Regions from separate parts of the Peribacillus sp. JNUCC41 genome, predicted to be linked through region 2. Evidence: predicted binding sites of a transcription regulator. Region 2 holds the regulator's gene; each other region holds the start of a gene.
What was found. The regulator LexA, encoded in region 2, represses DNA repair genes until DNA is damaged. The targets are predictions, from matches to a motif close to CGAACATATGTTCG.

Region 1 (7,559 bases), 340 kb from region 2:
CTGGTTAGGAACCGATGGATGACTGCCCCTCTTTCCATACCAAGAATGCCATCATATGGTCCTGTCATGCCTACATCTGATATGTAAGCGGTGCCTGCAGGTAATATACGGTTATCGGCTGTCTGGACGTGCGTGTGTGTACCGACAACGGCTGTAACCTTCCCATCCAGGAACCATCCCATAGCTTGCTTTTCACTTGTAGCTTCTCCATGAAAATCGACAAAGATGATCGGTGTCTTTTTTCGAGCCTCCGCCACGAGTTCTTCCGCCTTTTTGAACGGGCAATCCAAATCAGGCATGAACGTTCTCGCTTGCAAATTGATGATCGCTATTTCATGATGGTTCAATTTTAAAAATTTCATTCCTTCTCCAGGTGCCCCGTCTGGAAAGTTTGCTGGACGGACGAGATATTTCGCTTCATCAATAAAGTTGAAAATATCCCGATTATCCCATGTATGGTTTCCCATGGTCACCGCCTGCGCTCCCCACTCTAAAAAACTGCGGTAAATCTTTTCTGTAATTCCCCGGCCACTTGCTGCATTCTCTCCATTGATGACCGTGATATGCGGACGATACTTTTCTTTTAACTTAGGAAGGTATTCTTGGATCATGTCACGACCAGGAGACCCCACAACATCTCCAATAAATAGCAATTTCATTGTAAAATCCTTTCTAGATTCACCTAATTATATGAATTATTCAAGTATGTATTGTAACATAATTTGGGGTAATTATAGGAATTACGCTTAACGACTAATTTCGGAAATAGAAAAAACGAAGTGGTTTGCACCACTTCGTCCTTCATTTACAATTATTTGGCGTATTCGACTGCTCTTGTTTCACGGATGACCGTGACTTTTATATGACCTGGGTAATCGAGCTCTTCTTCAATCCTTTTCCGGATATCACGTGCGAGTCGATGTGCAGAAAGATCATCGATTTGTTCTGGTTTCACTAGAATCCGCACTTCTCGTCCGGCTTGAATCGCAAAAGATTTTTCCACTCCATCATAGGATTCAGAAATTTCCTCAAGTTTTTCAAGTCTTCTAATGTAATTTTCAAGCGTTTCACTTCTAGCTCCCGGTCTTGCAGCTGATAATGCATCAGCGGCAGCCACAAGCACTGATATGATGGAAGTTGGTTCCGTATCGCCATGATGTGAAGCGATGCTGTTAATGACAGTTGGATGCTCTTTATATTTGGTTGCTAATTCAACGCCAATTTCAACATGACTGCCTTCCACTTCATGATCAATCGCTTTCCCAATATCATGCAATAAACCTGCACGACGGGCAAGAACTTCATCCTCACCAAGCTCAGCGGCCAGTAAACCTGAAAGCTGGGCCACCTCAATTGAATGTTTAAGTACGTTTTGCCCATAACTGGTACGGAACTTCAAACGTCCTAGTATTTTGATGAGATCTGGATGGAGACCGTGAACACCAACTTCAAAAGTTGTTTGTTCACCAATTTCACGAATATGTTCATCTACCTCACGTCTTGCTTTGTCAACCATTTCTTCAATGCGAGCCGGATGGATCCGTCCGTCCTGAACAAGTTTCTCAAGAGCCAAGCGTGCCGTTTCCCGTCTAATTGGATCGAATCCGGATAAAATGACAGCTTCAGGAGTATCATCAATAATAAGGTCAATACCTGTTAGCGTTTCTAACGTCCGGATATTTCGTCCTTCACGTCCGATTATCCGTCCTTTCATTTCATCGTTTGGAAGATTTACTACAGAAACGGTGGTTTCTGCAACATGATCAGCCGCACAACGCTGAATGGCAAGAGAAAGGACTTCTTTTGCTTTTTTATCAGCTTCTTCTTTGGCACGGGTATCACTTTCTTTAATCATAAGCGCTACATCGTGAGCCAGCTCGTTTTCCATTCGGTCGATAATGATTGCTTTAGCTTCTTCACGAGTTAAACCGGAAACACGTTCAAGCTCTGTTTGCTGCTTACGAACCGTCTCGTCCACTTTGCTTTCCATCTCTTCAATATGCTGTTGTCTTTGGTTTAGAGAATCTTCTTTTTTCTCCAAAAGGCTCTCACGTTTGTCTAACGTTTCATCCTTGCGGTCCAGATTCTCTTCTCTTTGCAATAACCGATTTTCTTGTTTTTGTAATTCGTTCCTTCTTTCACGGGCTTCCCGATCCGAATCGGCACGAACTTTATGAATTTCATCTTTTGCTTCCAACAAGGCTTCTTTCTTAAGTGCTTCCGCTTCACGTTTTGCATCCTCAAGGATGTGTTCTGCAGAGCCCTTTGCCCCTGCTATTTTACTCTCAAATTTTGATTTGTGAATAAAATAACCAACAACTGCACCGACGATTAGGCCAAGCAAAGTGAAGATGATTGTCATGGGTTCCATCGTTTCACCTCCCCTTGCTATGAACTTTTTACATAAAATGTTGAACTGTCGGCAAGTACATTGCACATAAATTCAATATACAGCACTTAATTTTCAAAATTTTAGTTTGAAAAATTGTAAAATATACATATTAATTGTATAGTTGAGAATTTTTATTGTCAAGCGTTTGTCCCTTATGTATCAATGTTTATTCAAGTTTTCTTGATAACAACCATCATAATCTACAGCATTCATTATGGAAGAAGTCTGTGAATCTGATTTCAACGCCCTTTAATCCGCTGAAAATTTCGCACTTTTCTCAAAATATACATAAAAGGCCTAAGCGAACAAGCTTAGGCCTTTTTTAAATATCATTAATCAAGCAATTCAAAATGCTCTTCTGGTTCATTTTCTTCTGGCGGTAATTCATGCTCTCCATCGAGGTTATAGTGATCTCTGATTTTCTGAGAAATTTCCTGAGCGATATCCTGATTTTCTTTCAAGAACAGCTTCGCATTTTCGCGACCTTGTCCGACACGCTCTTCATTGTATGAATACCACGAGCCACTTTTAAGGACGATATCAAGATCTGCACCCATATCGATGATTTCACCTTCCTGTGAAATCCCCTGACCATACATGATGTCAACTTCTGCTTGACGGAATGGTGGAGCAACCTTGTTTTTTACAACTTTGATTTTCGTTTTATTACCGACGATTTCATTACCTTGTTTTAATTGTTCCGCACGGCGCACTTCCAGACGAACAGTTGAATAGAACTTTAACGCCCGGCCTCCCGGAGTCGTTTCCGGATTTCCAAACATAACACCGATTTTTTCACGGACTTGGTTAATGAAAATGGCAATGGTATTTGATTTATTAATGGAACCAGACAGTTTTCTAAGTGCCTGAGACATCATCCGGGCTTGAAGACCCATATGGGAATCTCCCATTTCGCCTTCGATTTCAGCTTTAGGAACAAGTGCTGCCACCGAGTCAATGACAATGATATCCACCGCTCCGCTTCGAACTAACGCTTCAGCGATTTCTAAGGCTTGTTCACCCGTATCAGGCTGTGAAAGCAGTAACTCATCGATATTGACACCAAGTTTTTCTGAATATGCTGGATCTAAAGCATGCTCGGCATCAATGAATGCAGCCGTGCCGCCAGTCTTTTGTACCTCTGCAATAGCATGTAATGCAACAGTCGTTTTACCCGAGCTTTCAGGTCCATATATCTCAATTACACGGCCTCTTGGATATCCGCCCACTCCCAATGCTACGTCCAATGCTAAGGAACCGCTTGAAATCGTTGAAATCCTACGATCAGTCTGTTCCCCAAGTTTCATAATAGAACCTTTACCAAATTGTTTTTCAATTTGTTTTAACGCCATATCTAAAGCCGCTTGACGATCACTCACTCAATTTCCTCCTCTATATTCAAATAATCGGCTGCCCGATTAAAGGTGTACTTACGTTAGCAATTATTTGAGATCAAGGTTTGTACCCTGTCTCAAAACCTATCTTTACTATATACTCTTTTTACAATTTTGCCAAGCAAAAAGTCGAACATTCATTCGTTTTTTTCTTTCGGGATATTCTTTGTAAAAAAGCGTTTTATCTAAAGGAAATCTCCATTTCATTTCACTTACTCCCTAAAAAAAACATTTTCATTGAATTAACTTTTTTCTTTTTTTCCCTATTTTTCAAGAAACAAACTTCTAAAACCAAAATAAAAAGCAGAGCTGTAAAAAGCTCTGCTTATAGAGTTTATAAATCCCTTAATAGGTAATGACAGCCGTATTTCACACTCCGAATACGGTTTTGCGCCCTGCTTCCTGAAAGATTCAACTCCTTGAAATGAGTGTTTCCATCCCGATAGGAAATGCCAATAAATACTGTACCTACAGGCTTGCCTTCTTGTTCATCCGGCCCTGCAACGCCCGTAAAGCTTATGCCTACATCCGCATCGAGCTTGTTCCGGACATTAGAGGCCATTTCCATAGCACACTCACCGCTGACCACTCCATACTCGGATATGGTATCATCACTGACACCGAGGACATTAGCCTTCGCATCATTCGTATAGCAGACTATTCCGCCTTTGAAAACTTTACCGGCGCCCGGGATGGTTGTCAGCTGTTCTTGGAACATCCCTCCGGTCAAGCTTTCAGCTGCCGAAATTGAAAGCTTGCGGATCGTTAATTCTTTTACAAGTTCCTTTATTAGCGAGGTATTATCACTTCCATAATGGAACTTGCCGACCCTGCTAAGAATTTCTTTTTCCGCTTCCAAAATAAGCTCTTCGCATTTTTCTTTAGATGAGTCTTTAGCGGTGATCCTTAACGTCACTTCCCCTTCGGCTGCCAGCGGGGCAATTGTCGGATTCGTTTGATTGACAAGAAGATCTTCAATCACCGTTTCCAGTTCGGCTTCACCTATACCGTAGAACCGAAGAACCTTGGAATCGATTCGTTCATGCTTTTCCAATTTATTCATGATCTTTTCATAACCATAACTTAAAAACATCGGCTCCATTTCACTTGGCGGCCCAGGTAGAAGCATATATGTAATCCCAGATTTGGACAAGACCATTCCCGGTGCCATCCCATGATCGTTTGCCAACACTTCACTGCCTTCTAAGACGAGGGCCTGCTTTTTGTTGTTTTCCGTCATCGGACGTTCCCTTTTTTGGAAGTAGGCTTCAATGGATTGCAATGCTTCATCATTAAAAACGAGCTTTTTCCCTATATGGCGAGCAATCGTTTCTTTCGTTAAATCATCTTTGGTTGGACCAAGTCCACCGGTAAAGACAATCAAATTTGCCCTTGATTCAGCGATTTCTATAGCTTGTTGTAAACGGCGGTCGTTATCCCCGACCACAGTATGGTAAAAAACGTTGATCCCCATTTCCGCAAACTGCTGCGATAAGAATCTTCCATTAGTATTATTGATTTGCCCTAAAAGAAGCTCTGAGCCCACTGCAATGATTTCTGCATCCATCTTTTCAAAACCACCATTCGTTTTACTTTGAATTAACAAATACTTCTTTGTTTTTTATAAAATAATCCAAACCTGACCAGATTGTAAAGATTAATGCAATCCATAATGCGATATTAGCAAAAGGAAGTGAAATGAGGGCAAATGGAAGGTTATGCAGCAATAAAGCCGATATAGAAACAATTTGTGCCCATGTTTTAATTTTTCCAAGCTGGTTCGCTGCAACCACTTCCCCCGTACCCGCTAACACCAAACGTAATCCGGTGACCGCAAATTCACGACTTATGATCACGATGGCGATCCAAGATTGACCGTACATTAAATCTAGATCAACCAAAACGATTAAGGCAGCCGAAACCAGAAGTTTATCAGCCAATGGATCTAAAAATTTCCCTAAATCAGTAATCATATTATATTTTCTGGCAAAATGGCCATCGATCCAATCCGTAGTGGAAGCGATAATAAAGAGGATGGCTCCAGCCAGATGCGCCACTGGCAAACTGTATTCTCCCCAAGTTAGTGTCCCCCATGAAAAAGGAACGAGCATGATGATTAAAAATACTGGTATTAAACAGATTCTTGCTACTGTAATCTTATTAGGCAGATTCAAAACTTTTACCTCCAAAATTTACGCCTGCCATTTGGGCAATGCGTCTTAGACTAAAATAATGCTTATATGTATAATTTAACTCAAAATCCAATCTTATATGCCGGGTAAACCATTTACTGCAGCCTTACTTTTGTATATATAGAGCAAAAATAGTCATCTATAAGATGACTATTCGGCTTTCGTAAATTGTATCGTAACCAATTGCGTATTCACTTCAGTCGGTGAAATGGAATACTCCAGCTTCTCATCATTCACATAAATCTCAGTTTCATATGCCCTGCCTATATTGATGACAGCTTCTTTCTCATTGGTGAAATCAATTTCCTGGCTCTTGTCCTTGTCGATGGTGCCCTGGAAAAGTAATTTACCTTCACCATTTTTTATGCCTACCCATGGTGAGCCTTTGGAGGTCACCTTTAATTTAAAGGTATCGGTATTTTTTAATTCATACGTACTATTTTTACCGCTGGAACTGGTGACGGCAAGGTTTTGCTCTTTCTTTTCATCCTTGACAACTGCATCATCTTCATTCTTCTTATCAGATGAATCTGATTTTTCTTCATTCTGTTTTTGGTCTGCATTCTCTTCTTCTTTGTTAAACTCTTCACTTTTATTGTATCCCACGGCATCGCTCTGTTTTGGGTCCTTTTTGTCATCGTTATCCGGATTACTCATATAATTCAATACAAGCACCCAAATCAATACGGCCACACCAATGACTAAAACGGCAGCCAAGATCTTCGGTAACATTTCTACAACTTTTGAATTTCCTGCCGGTATGGTTTTCCGGGATTGGACCCTTGAAAGCTGTTCTGGCAATTCCTCGCTATAGACCGATGGTATCTCACTCTTATATTGTTCGAAAATCTCTTCTGAATCCAGTCCGACCGCTTCACAATATTGCTTTATGAATGCCCGTACATAGAACTTCCCAGGCATCATGCTGTAATTTCCCTCTTCAATGCCAATGAGGTAACGTTTTTGAATCTTAGTTAATTCCTGCAAATCATCCAAGCTAAGGCCTTTGGCTTCCCTAGCTTCCTTTAATCGATTACCTAACTCAGTCAAATAAAACACCTGCCATTTTAAAAGTCAAAGGAACCAAAATCCGACCCCGAAAACTGGTCTTTTTGGTCGACAACTTCATATGTTATTTCTTCTTCAGGATTGTTTCGCAATTCAATAATATAATCAAAGTCTTCAAGAGTATACTCCGTATTTTGGACAAAAACATCCGGATGTTCGATTACTTTGACAGCATCAAGCCTCATAATTTCGCGAATCAACTGCCAATGACGTTCATTTGCACGGCGAGTTGAAACAATCCCATCTAAAATGAACAAATTATCATTATTATATTCATCCTCAATTAGCTGACTGCGGATAGTCTGCTTTAAAAGGGTCGATGACACAAACAACCATCTCTTATTAGCACATACACTCGAGGCTACGATAGATTCAGTTTTCCCGACACGTGGCATTCCTCGTATCCCAATCAATTTATGACCTTCCTGTTTAAATAGCTCGGCCAGGAAATCGACAAGCAAGCCTAGTTCATCACGAACAAACCTAAAGGTGTTTTTCTCATCAGCATCGCGC
Region 2 (7,559 bases):
CTGAATGACAGCCAATTGCTGTGAAACACTTTTATTTACTTAATGTATAGGACGGATTTTCAAAACACCATGAATAGGAGCAATTGGACAATGGCAAATTCGAAGGAAAAGTTAATATGGATGAACAAGCCTTTATCCTTTGCAGGATAAAGGCTTGTTTTCATGTTTGTAAACTTGGGGCATTCCAATTTCCTTCGTAAGTTCGTATTCATAAAATGAAAAAGACTGCAAACCTAAATGAATTGAAAGCGGATCTTCATACTTTATCTCCATTTTTAATGAACTTCGTCTAGTTTTTTTCTCCCATCTTTATGAGGATGGCAGGTAATGGTATGCAAAAGTACAATTATATAATAATGAAGGCTATGGAAGTCCTGGGAAGGGGGGCATTGATAAAAGGATGAGTTCGAAAAAATACCATTTGGAGGAGATAACAATTGAAAAGGAATGTATTCAATTATGTCGTTTTTCTTGTCCTCATTCTAACGATATTAATTATGGCTAAGCCAGGCATTTCCTCAGCAGGGAAATTGAAGCCGCCCTCCGAAACCTTCAGTCCAGGGGATTGGTTTCTTGGAGGCATTCCTCCCAATCTTGACAAAGAGAAACCACCAATCGTGTTTGTACAAGGGAGAAACAGCAGTTCAACCAGCTGGTACGGTGAAACTGAATATCATGGGATCAATGATATGTATACCAAGGCGTATGAAGCAGGCTACCAAACGGTTTTTGTTCAGCTTCATGATTCGGCTGGAAATGGATCAGCGAGCCAATATGATAACGGAAGGCTTTTAGCTCAAATGCTTTCACAAATCAGTAACCATTTCGGGGGCGAAAAAGTAAATATTATAGCTCACAGCAAAGGGGGGACAGACACCCAAGCGGCTCTAGTACACTATGGAGCGCACCAATATGTTGGAAGGGTGATCACTTTAGCTTCCCCTCATCATGGTTCATACCTTGCTGATTTGGCTTATAGCTGGTATGCGGGCTGGCTTGGTTCCCTATTAGGTCAAAAAGATGATGGAACTTATTCTTTACAAGTTGGTAAAATGGCGGAATTTCGTTCTGTCACGGATAACCATCTTAACTCTCGTAAAAACATGTATTTCACTGTGGCAGGTATGAACAGAGGCCCGGTTCTTTCAGCTTTATCAATGGGTGGACAATATTTATCTTCATATGGGGAAAATGATGGTCTAGTAAATGTTTGGAGTACAAAAATACCTTACGCAACACATTTATTTACGGATCCAAACTTTGATCACGACAATATCCGAGTCGGTTCAGCTGTATTTTCAAGAATTGAACCCTATTTAAGGAGTGCTACCACCGCTGGGATTCCTGGATTTAATGTCAATTATAAAGAACGAGTTGAAGATGATGTCATTACAACCGCACTTGCTCAAACCGTAATGGGTGATGCCCTGAAACAACATGTTTGGATTGAACAAAGTTTCCATGTAAATGAATCAGCCCCGGGTAATATAACTATATATACAGCCTCAGATGATGTCGAGGTTGAATTGATTTCTCCATCAAATAAAAAATATTCACCTTCCTTAAAGGTTGATTCAACCCAAAATGAAAGTTCCTTTTTTAATGGTGCAACCATCCAGACATTCAATAGAAACAACCTCGAAATCGGTGACTGGAAGGTGCGAATGAAGAGTAAATCGCCAAAAGACGCCTACCTGTTCACGGCTCAATTTAACGAAATGAATCCCATTACATTAAGTATGGCCGGAAAAGTTAAGGAAAAAGATGCAAAATTTTTAATAAAGAATCCAATGAATGATAAAAAAACGCCAAACAGCACAACTTTTTTGGTTCGCTTAGTAGATGAAACCGGTAATGAAATTAGTGGGAAAAGCTCAATTAAGGTACTGGAGACCGAAAATTTTACTGGCACCCTTCCAGAAGTGCCTAAGTCAGGTGTTTATAATGTAACCATTGATGTCAAGGAAAAAAATGTGGATGGCACTGAAAGAACCCGGACTCTGGTTCGTTCGGTCTATATCGAGAAATAGTGAAATGCCATCTTATTGAGAAGGTATCAAATTCGAAGGAAAGTCAGTTTGAGTACGTTTTTTTCCTATAAGAACATTCAGTTTTTCATTAAAAATCATAGTTCGGGATAAGTGCATTCCGAACTTCATTTTTACCAACTAATACCTTATTAATTGAAAAGGTATTTTGTGGGTAATGTATAATGGTATGGTTAACATGAGAGTTGGTGATTCAGCCAAAGTTAAGGTCTTAATTGTTAATTTAGATTTTAATTTAACGGATGTTCAATGGGGATAGAAGCCACTCGGGCTCGTGGCAATACAAGAGATTGATGAATTGAAACGAGACAACGGGTTTAATCTGTCTTTTGATAAGATTCTCTATAAGACAAAATACCTGTTTTAAGTGCAGCATAATTGCCAATGCTGGCATAGCCATAAAACCAGCCCATGAAAATCCCTGCAACCAAGTGATGACGATGACTGATGAAAATGGAAATGAACAAGCCAAGACCCAAAGCGATGGTAGGGATGAATTTTGGGCGAATATGAAACATGACCTTAATTAGTTGAGTAAGAATCATGATGATAGGAATGGCTATTACTGCATCCCAAAAGTTTGTATGGATGGTTGGGAAGTCCATAATTTCACCACCTTAAATAGAAGTTTTCAAAATTAATTTTTACTTTTTATCAAGGCTTTATACTATAATAAAAAAATTCATATTTAAAACTAATATATAAAAGGTTATGCAACCAGGTTTTGAAGATTTTCAGAGTTTAATTTTAAAGCCGTCAATCCATATAATTATATGGATTGACGGCTTTTTCTGGTTGGCCGCGGGAATGGTTTAAAACAACTCGGAAAGAGCCGACATAATGAAGATAAACAGTAAAAAACGTCTATTAATGCGAAGATCTAATGAGCAAGGAAACATTTATTAAGGAGAATGCTCCTTATGCCCAGAAAATTCAAAAGGAATTAATATTTTACCTTTGTTGTTATTGCACAAGCTTGCTTGGAGAGTGGATATGGGAAAAGCTTATTAGCAAGTCAAGGAAAAAATATATTCGGTACAAAAGGTGACTTTAAGGGCGAGTCTGGCATTATCCAAACAATCGAATACCTCACCGGTGTACCCGTTCAAGTATGGAACAAATTCAGGAAATACCCATCTTGGGAAGAAAGTCTTCGAGATCTTGCCAATCTATACGTAAACGGGACGTCATGGAATGGAAGTCGTAATTGTCAAAAAAAGGGATTTCATCTCTGCTCTTGTAAAGCATATGGTTCTACAAAAGTACAGATTCAATAGTGAAATGGATTGGGCGATCTTTACCTAAAGTGAACCAAATATTAAGAATGAAATGGAATTTTTAACTGGCAACGGTATTTCAACACTCTCCTTTTTTTGAATGAGCTTCTTTCCAAAAGATGTAATATTCACATGAAAATAGATTCTATTAAAAAATATATTAAAACCTACTCTTCCATATGCATAATGAGAGAATTCGGGACATAAATTAAACAAACAAAAAAAGCGCGGTTAGCGCTTTTAGTGTATTTGTCTATATAAGCCTATTACTTTTCCAAGTATCGAAACATCTCGTAAAATAATTGGTTCCATATTTGAGTTCTCGGGCTGAAGCCTTATGTAATCCGGTTCCTTAAAGAATCGTTTTACAGTGGCTTCATCATCTTCCGTCATGGCCACGACGATATCTCCATTATTGGCATTGCTTTGTTGTTTCACGATGACATAGTCTCCATCATGAATTCCAGCTTCGATCATACTTTCACCCATGATTTCCAGCATGAATACATGGTCATCATGCGGAACCATGCTTTCGGGAAGCGGAAAGTATTCTTCTATGTTCTCGATTGCCGTTATAGGCATGCCCGCTGTTACTTTTCCAAGTAACGGAACGTTCACGACATTGGCTTTTGGAATATTGTTCGCTTCCTCCGAATTCATTATTTCAATGGCCCTTGGCTTGGTTGGGTCACGTCTGATCAGGCCTTTACTTTCCAGGCGGGATAAATGTCCGTGTACTGTTGAACTTGATGCAAGTCCCACTGCTTCGCCAATCTCCCGTACGGAAGGTGGATACCCTTTTTGGCGAACCTCTTCTTTAATGAAATCAAGAATATCTTGCTGCCGTTTTGATAGTTTAGTCATTAGTGCACCTCTTCCCCAATGTTCTTTGCTATATTATAGCATGGCCCCCAACTCTATACAAACATAAGTTCGAATTTTGTTGTTGACTGAAACAAACGTTCGTATTATAATTTGGTCATAACATACGAACGAACATTCGCTTTGGAGGGATATTTATGAAAAAATTATACAAAAATTATATTTATACGATTCTATTAGCGGGATCAGTATTTATCTTTTCAATTTTATTCTCTTGTACATTGAACAATGATCAAAAAAATGATTTCCTTTCTATAGAAGTAGGTGAAGGTGACACCCTATGGGGAATTGCCGAAGAATATGAAGAAGCAAATTTGACAAAAAAAGAATTCATTGGTTGGATAGAAGAGCATAATGGAGTAAGGGCGGATTCGATTAAACCTGGTCAAGTCATCGTCATACCGGTTAAAGGGGAAGAACTTGTCCAGAATTTGGCCAGTGAGCAGTAAGCAGTGAAGGTAGGGTATTATGAAAGCGGTAATCTATTGTAGGGTCAGCACAGAAAAAGAGTCACAGGAAACATCATTGGCAAGGCAGGAAGATGAATTAGTCAAATTGGCAGAAAAGATGGATGTTGAAGTCATTTCCATAATAAAAGAACAGGCTAGTGGTTATGAGTTGAATAGGGATGGCATTTTTGACATGCTCGAACTATTTAAAACCAAAGAAGCTGAAGTACTATTAATCCAGGACGAAACGAGGCTGGGAAGAGGGAATGCCAAAATAGCCCTTTTCCATGTCATCCTTAAAGAAGATGTGAAAATTTATACGCTCTCACACGATGGCGAACTTGAGCTATCGGATTCGGATGCGATGGTCATCCAGATTGTCGGAATTGTAGAAGAATATCAAAGGAAACTACATAATCTAAAAATAAAGCGCGGGATGATAAGGGCCGTTGAAAAAGGGTATCGTCCTCAAAAAAATCTTCAGAATCAAAGGAATTCCACCGGAAGGGACCGTAAGGAGATTCCTATAGAAGAAATTATTAAACTTCGGGCCAATGGATTGACATTTGCAGAGATCGCAGCAACTTTGAGGGGCTTTGGATACAATGTATCTAAGGCTACAGTGAACAGGCGTTTTCTCGAACATCAATTGAATACACTGGAAAGTCAATCATAGAACTTGTAATTTCGCTATTTTTTTAATACCATGACAATATCCGCAGATTATGAAGGAGCGAAATTATGTTATCAAAAGAAAAATTAGCCCGTATTAATGAACTTTCTAAAAAGGCAAAGGCTGAAGGTTTGACGGAAGTTGAGGCGAAAGAGCAAACCCAATTGAGAAGTGAGTATTTGGAAACATTCAGAAAGTCCATGACCAATACGTTGGAGCATGTGAAAGTCGTCGATCCAGAAGGTAATGACGTAACTCCTCAAAAGATAAAAAATATAAAAGAAAAAAGAAACTTACATTAATAATGCTTGGATTCTTCTGATGGAACATCCATTTGAAGATTCTATTAGCATTTAGGAGTAAAAAGAGAGTGCATTCATGTATGTATTCTCCTATTTAGTTTAATCTAAATAGGGGGCTTCTCTTATTTCTAGAAAATTGTAATATTGAGGCAGTAAATAGTGATTTTAGTTGTGATATTAAGCTTGTCACTATAATATAAAGAGGTACATTACAGGAAGGGATGTTTTTACGATATGTTAGATAAATTAGATGCACTTTCTATTAATACAATTCGTACATTATCGATTGATGCAATTGAAAAGGCTAATTCTGGCCATCCAGGTATGCCAATGGGTGCAGCGCCGATGGCGTATAAACTATGGACCGAATATATGAACCATAACCCGAAAAATCCAGAATGGTTTAATAGAGACCGCTTTGTTCTTTCTGCTGGTCATGGGTCTATGCTGTTATACAGCCTTCTTCATCTATCCGGCTATGGCTTATCTATCGATGATTTGAAAAGCTTCCGCCAATGGGGCAGTAAAACTCCAGGGCATCCTGAATACGGACATACGGCTGGTGTAGATGCAACTACTGGGCCGCTTGGACAAGGTATCGCAATGGCAGTCGGAATGGCAATGGCAGAACGTCACTTGGCAGAAAGCTATAACCGCGATTCTTATAATGTGGTCGATCATTATACATATAGCATTTGTGGAGATGGGGATTTAATGGAAGGTGTTTCTGCAGAAGCGGCTTCATTAGCTGGACATCTACAACTCGGAAGACTTGTTGTTTTATATGATTCTAACGATATTTCACTTGACGGAGACTTAAGTCAATCATTTAGTGAAAGCGTAGCAGACCGCTTCAAATCTTATGGATGGCAATATATCCGCGTTGAGGATGGGAACGATCTTCAGGAAATCGCCAAAGCGATTGAAGAAGCGAAAACTGACGATGCACGCCCAACATTAATCGAAGTGAAAACGGTTATTGGTTACGGTTCACCAAACCGTTCAGGTAAATCTGCTGTTCACGGAGCTCCGCTTGGTGCAGATGAGCTGAAATTGACAAAAGAAGCATATAAATGGACATTCGAAGAGGACTTCCATGTTCCGGAGGAAGTGTATTCACACTTCAATGAAGCTGTTGTTGATGCAGGCGCTCAAAAAGAAGAAGCTTGGAATGAGTTGTTTAAAAATTACAAAGAAGCGCATCCTGAGTTAGCAGAGCAATTGGAGCTTGCCATCAAAGGTGAACTGCCTGCTGAATGGGATCAGGAAATTCCAGTCTATGAAGAAGGTAAGACATTAGCTTCCCGTGCTTCAAGTGGGGAAGTACTAAATGCAATTGCCAAAAAGGTACCTAGCTTCATTGGAGGTTCTGCAGATTTAGCTGGATCGAATAATACTGCCATCAAAGGTGAGACAGATTTCTTACCTGGTAATTACAGTGGGCGTAATATATGGTTCGGTGTACGTGAATTTGCTATGGGTGCGGCTTTAAATGGAATGGCACTTCATGGTGGTTTAAAAGTATACGGAGGAACATTCTTTGTATTCTCTGATTATCTGCGTCCAGCCATAAGAATGGCAGCACTAATGGGACTGCCGGTAAACTATGTGTTCACTCATGATAGCATTGCTGTAGGGGAAGACGGACCTACTCATGAGCCAATCGAACAATTAGCATCATTGCGTGCAATGCCTAACCTAGGGGTAATACGTCCAGCTGATGGCAATGAAACGGCAGCAGCCTGGAAAGTGGCAATGGAGTCTACAAATAAACCAACTGCTCTTGTACTGACTCGTCAAGGATTGCCAACAATAAAAGACACTTCCGAAACTGCGTATGAAGGTGTTTCAAAAGGTGCTTACATCATCTCTGCTTCTAAGAAAGAAGTAGCTGATGCATTACTTCTTGCGACTGGTTCCGAAGTGAA
Region 3 (5,071 bases), 290 kb from region 2:
CCTAAGAATGCTATTAACACACCAAACGGTAAAAGAGCTCGGATTGTATATGCGAATGATATCGACCGCAGGACCTATCATGTGGGGAATAGCAATCAGTTCTCTATAGGTATCTGTGTTGCTGGAGATTATCGATATGACACTATGGATGATGCCACTCTTGCCAGTATTGCAGAACTTCACGCTGTACTTGTTAAAGATGGGATTGGGAAATATGATAAGGCGCATAATGAAATGCCAGGTTATAGTTGGAAAGCATGTTGTCAGTATAACTACAGAGATGCTTTTGATTGGAAAGGTTCAAAAACTCCAGCCAAACCAGCACCGGCTCCTGAAGTTTATACAATCCAAGAAGGTGATACTTTATGGAGCATTGCACATAAGGATGGAACAGGAGGGGTTCAAGTTGAAGATTTAATAAAAGCGAATCCTGGCATAGATCCAACTACACTAAAAATAGGTCAGAAAATCAATTTCGGAAATGCTAAAAAGGTTAATGTTCAACCAGATAAAGATGAAGATAAATTTTCTAACAGTGGAGATCAAACAATCAGTTCCATTCAAAAAATGTTAAAAAGCAGTTATAAAGCTGGTCTTATTGTTGATGGATTTAATGGCCCTAAAACCAAATCAGCACTTGTCAAAGCACTACAAACAGAACTTAATAAACAATTTAATAAAAAACTTGTTGTGGATGGTAAGTGGGGGGCTAAAACAAGGGCTGCTATTGTTACTGTTGAAAAAGGTGCAAAAGGAAATCTAACTTGGATCCTGCAGGCTGCGCTTTACTTGGAAGGATATAGTCCTGGATCACTCGATTCTATCTTTGGAAAAGGTACTGAATCGGCTTTATATAAATTCCAAAAGGCAAAGGGAATTTCTACAGATAAGAAAGCAGGTAAAGATACTTTCACTAAATTGTTTGGTGCTTAATCAATAGCCCTTACTCGTATTGAGTAGGGGTTAGTTTTCTGAAAATTCTGGGAGGATATAAAAATTGTGAACATTGTTTTTTTATAATTGAATTGCTCCTATAATAAAAAAGAGCGCGCGCTAAATATTTAATTTGAAGGAGCAAAGAAATGATTGCAAATCAACAATTAGTTATAAACAATCTTGAAGAAAAAATAAGAATATTCTCTCATGCGGTTAATGGAAAGCTTATCAAAGAAGAAGATTTCGTTTTGGCGAATACAGAAGTACCAACTGATACATTCAATGTACTTTTGCCGAAATCTTCACATATAAAAAATGCATTTAATATTAGAAGTAGCATCGAAAATATGTCTCTTAAAGAATATCCCTTTAGTACGTGGATTGACTCCCGGTATTTGAACGCTGACTGGCAAGACCTAATGCAAGAATACGACCTAAAAGAAGCAGAACGTAATGTAATGATGAAACTTGAAAATACTCTTAATGTTGGTCAAAGAAAGTCCCATCAGCTTATGATTACTCATGTGAGAAATTTTGAAGAACTTAAGGAATATAAAGAGGTTTTTATGAGCCTATTTGAAGGTACACCAGAAAAAGATGCGTTAGAAAATTATTTTAATAAGTTTTCTGAAGTAAATTTGGGTTCAGAAATTCAAATGTTTATTGGACGCGTCGGTGAATTAACTGTATCTACTGCTTTACTAATAGATAGCAAAGAAAGTTATGGTATTTATGATGTTATGACAAAAGAAACATTTAGAGGTAAAGGATATGGCAGTGAAATGTTTCAATACCTTCTTACTCAAACAAAAGATAAACAAAAACCCGTTGTCCTACAAGCATCAGAGGATGGGAAAAATATCTATAAGCGCTTTGGGTTTATAGATGTTGGAGAAATGGTTGTATTTGAATAAGGAGTTTTCTTATGAAGTAAAAGGGCGATCCATATTAGTCATGTCTGATATTGATCGCCCTTTTAACAAGGTCAATTCAATATAATAAAGAAATACATATAAAAGTAGGGGGATTTGAATAGATTTTGATTTTTTATTAAACCATCCTGATAAGATAATAGAAGTTTCGGAAATGATTTATAAGGAATTTGTAGTAAAAACGGGAAGTGGTATGAATTTTGAGGATGTTATTAAACACTTTTCAAATACGAGGGACAATACAATTCCGATCATTTCTCTAGCCCGAACTTATTTGGGGAAGGAATTTTTTTCTGTCTTTAACGAGAACGTATGTTCGTTTATAATGAATAAAAAGGAGGGATCTTCTTATGAGTACAATTCGTGATAGAGGGCTTGTTAAATGGCAAGCAGCATTAATCATGCCTGAACATAAAGCTTTAAATAAAAAAATAGGTGAGGTTGATTATTTCTTAAATAAAAAACCTATCCTTGATGAATACCAGGTTGAAGAGTTTGAAAACAACATTCATTATGCAATGGAATATCATTTACCGATAAGATTTAGATTACATAACGAGGGAAGTCCACAAGAATTGGATGGTTATTGTGTGTACATTCATCCTGTCACAAAAGAGTTACGCATTCAGAAGAGAGATAGTTCCTTTGAGAAAATTAAATTCGATGAAGTTATTAGTGTGATTGTAGAGGATTAAAAAAAGCCCTTCTCATTAGTGAAGGGCTTGATTTGATATTTGTACCTTGTATAAGGTAAAGGGAATTGATACTAATATTAATCGTGAAGAGCTTGCTGGAATAGATGGAGTGGAACATAATGCCTTACATGATGCTACGGTAATTAAGGACTATTATGAGGAAATAATTAAATCGGAGCTTAAAAAAAGATGACCCCGGATCACATTGCCGAAGTCATCTTATAGCAGTAGCCTTGAATCTTTAATATAGCTGTCTACTTTTGATCATATAGTTCACACACAACTTTTTTATATTATTTTAAATTCGACCAACTTTTTTCAAGTTTATTATAATAATAGAACCATGAAGATAATGCCACAGCATTACTAACGACAGCCACTGGTCCTGCAATTTTTGTCAATATTGTTTTCGCTGTTGCCCAAGAAATTATTTTCCCTGCTACTAATGAACCACCACTAAATCCAGAAACTAGCCAACCAACCGTGGTTGAACTCTCAGTACCTCTAAGAGAATCCACATTATTTGCATATGTATTAAAAGGTTTAGAACTTGCTAATTTAGCAGTTTTATTTGGTTCCTTTAGATAACGAGCAGTACCTTTACCAGTAGTGAAATTCTTAGTGTAACTAATGTTCAATATTGTAACCATTGATTTGTTACCACTTGTAGAAGCCATTGGATAAAAACCACTCGCTTCTTCCTGTGTTTTAGGTTCTGGTATTTCTTCGAAAAGAATTACATCTTGATCTACTATTTTATCGTTAGTAAGAGTTGTTGAAAAGTCTTGTATAAGTTCATGGTTGTCTTCATTATAAACTTTTGTGTGTATTATTATTGTGTTTTCATCAATTGTTTCAGTTGTTTCTATATAACGTGTTTGAACACCCAAGATTGTCAATATGTACTCAGATTTTTCTTCAGTATCCGTAATAATCTCCATACCATCTTCAGGTATGATTGTTGAACCTGAAGTTGCTAATGCTGTGTTACTCGGAATAGAGAATGCTAGACTTCCTACAAGTAGGATAAAGCTCATTAAGATTGAAATTTTTTTAATGTTTTTCCAAAACTCCCTTTTTATGTTTTCGGTTAAGCAGCGAGTCTTATACTAACATACTATTAATCTTTTTTAAAGGAAATAAATACAAAACAGTAAAAAAATAGAATTAAAGAAAAAGTGAAAAATGTTAGAATCCCACTTAAAAAATGAGCGTATAGTGCAAAAATCATTGAAAGATTTGATAGTGCAATGATTAAAAAAATGTTCACCCTATGCTTATTTTTATAAAACAAACTAAAAATAATTGATAAAAAAAACAAGATACTGGCCAAATAAAATACAAAATCCGCCGGGGAACTTTTCTGGTACCGTACAACATACCAATAAAGAAGTACAACAAAAAATATTTTTACAAACTTGAACACAAAATCTCTCCTTCTATGTATTTCGTAAGTATGAATTATTATCTTTTTCGTAAAAATAGTCTTTTGATTTCTTTTAAAAATCACTATTAATTCCATATAACCCATAATTAAGAAATTATATTAATGGTAAATATAACATATATTCCTGATAGAAGGTACTCTATATATCTTGTACATAACAAATGCTGATAGGCTTGACCTTCTTAACTAACTCCGTAATATCATATCATCGTTATAAATCACTTGAACTATACGAGAATCCTTGCTAGCTGCAAATTCTGACTTAATCTTCTGAATCCATTCATATGCGGCAATGGCAGCTGCCCAATCTGGATCCTTCTTATAATCTGAATTAGGAACGGGGAAGCTTCCACTCTGCAAGAAATTAATTTCTCTTGAATGTAAGTGAACCTTGATATTTATGTTCAACCCTAAATACCTCCTGGAGTTAGTATAGTTTTATGGCCACATGTTAGTTATTTTCTTACTTCTTCATTTGCCTCTTTTCAATATATACCCAACTATAATAGAACAGCCAGAAAACCAAGGGTACTAAAAGTACATAAGCGTTAAATTCCTTTGAATGATGATATTGATATATTATTAAAATTATTCCTATAATTAATGCCGGCAGTAAAAGAATAAAATATTTTTCTTATGCAATTTACCTCTCTCCCATTTTGTCATTCAAAGCACTCCTCTCTCTAAAAATGTAATCAATCCATATATTAACATAAATTCGAACTGGTTTTCGTTATAGATGAAAAAGAATGAATGTATCACTATGAAAAAATGACCACATTCTTACCACCAAATAAAAATAAAAAGGTGAAATAACCTAAAAGAAATTTGTATACAGGTTATAGAAAGCCTTGTTAAATAAGCCTTTATGTATCTTTTTGAAAAAAAACGAAAGGCGAAGATATGTTTAGAACACAAGTTCACCCATGGGAACGCGAACAATATATGTCCATGTATTAATATCTCAAACCCTTGGCACCTTTGGTGTCAGGGGTTTTTTATTTGGTGGGCAAATCTAAGTCATATATATGAAGTAGATATTTGCCCACCAAATTCAGCAA

Region 1: recA (recombinase RecA) is a predicted target of LexA. The motif match lies at 3,917-3,930, and genes of this name have one in related genera.
Region 3: JNUCC41_RS17635 (YolD-like family protein) is a predicted target of LexA. The motif match lies at 2,174-2,187, and genes of this name have one in related genera.

What each region holds. Positions count from the first base shown of each region.
Region 1 is NZ_CP062163.1:3,553,859-3,561,417, reverse strand. It holds gene JNUCC41_RS17375 (TIGR00282 family metallophosphoesterase) at 1-659, opposite strand, end outside; gene rny (ribonuclease Y) at 812-2,371, opposite strand; gene recA (recombinase RecA) at 2,725-3,771, opposite strand; gene JNUCC41_RS17360 (competence/damage-inducible protein A) at 4,121-5,353, opposite strand; gene pgsA (CDP-diacylglycerol--glycerol-3-phosphate 3-phosphatidyltransferase) at 5,376-5,960, opposite strand; gene JNUCC41_RS17350 (helix-turn-helix domain-containing protein) at 6,129-7,037, opposite strand; gene JNUCC41_RS17345 (DUF3388 domain-containing protein) at 7,046-7,559, opposite strand, start outside.
Region 2 is NZ_CP062163.1:3,895,138-3,902,696, forward strand. It holds gene JNUCC41_RS19020 (esterase/lipase family protein) at 498-2,030, shown strand; gene JNUCC41_RS19025 (hypothetical protein) at 2,366-2,653, opposite strand; partial or broken gene JNUCC41_RS27380 (glucosaminidase domain-containing protein) at 3,029-3,184, shown strand; gene lexA (transcriptional repressor LexA) at 3,566-4,189, opposite strand; gene yneA (cell division suppressor protein YneA) at 4,345-4,656, shown strand; gene JNUCC41_RS19045 (YneB family resolvase-like protein) at 4,676-5,332, shown strand; gene JNUCC41_RS19050 (DUF896 domain-containing protein) at 5,398-5,631, shown strand; gene tkt (transketolase) at 5,866-7,559, shown strand, end outside.
Region 3 is NZ_CP062163.1:3,610,329-3,615,399, forward strand. It holds gene JNUCC41_RS17625 (peptidoglycan-binding protein) at 1-933, shown strand, start outside; gene JNUCC41_RS17630 (GNAT family N-acetyltransferase) at 1,083-1,850, shown strand; gene JNUCC41_RS17635 (YolD-like family protein) at 2,219-2,563, shown strand; gene JNUCC41_RS17640 (hypothetical protein) at 2,857-3,600, opposite strand; gene JNUCC41_RS17645 (hypothetical protein) at 4,197-4,418, opposite strand.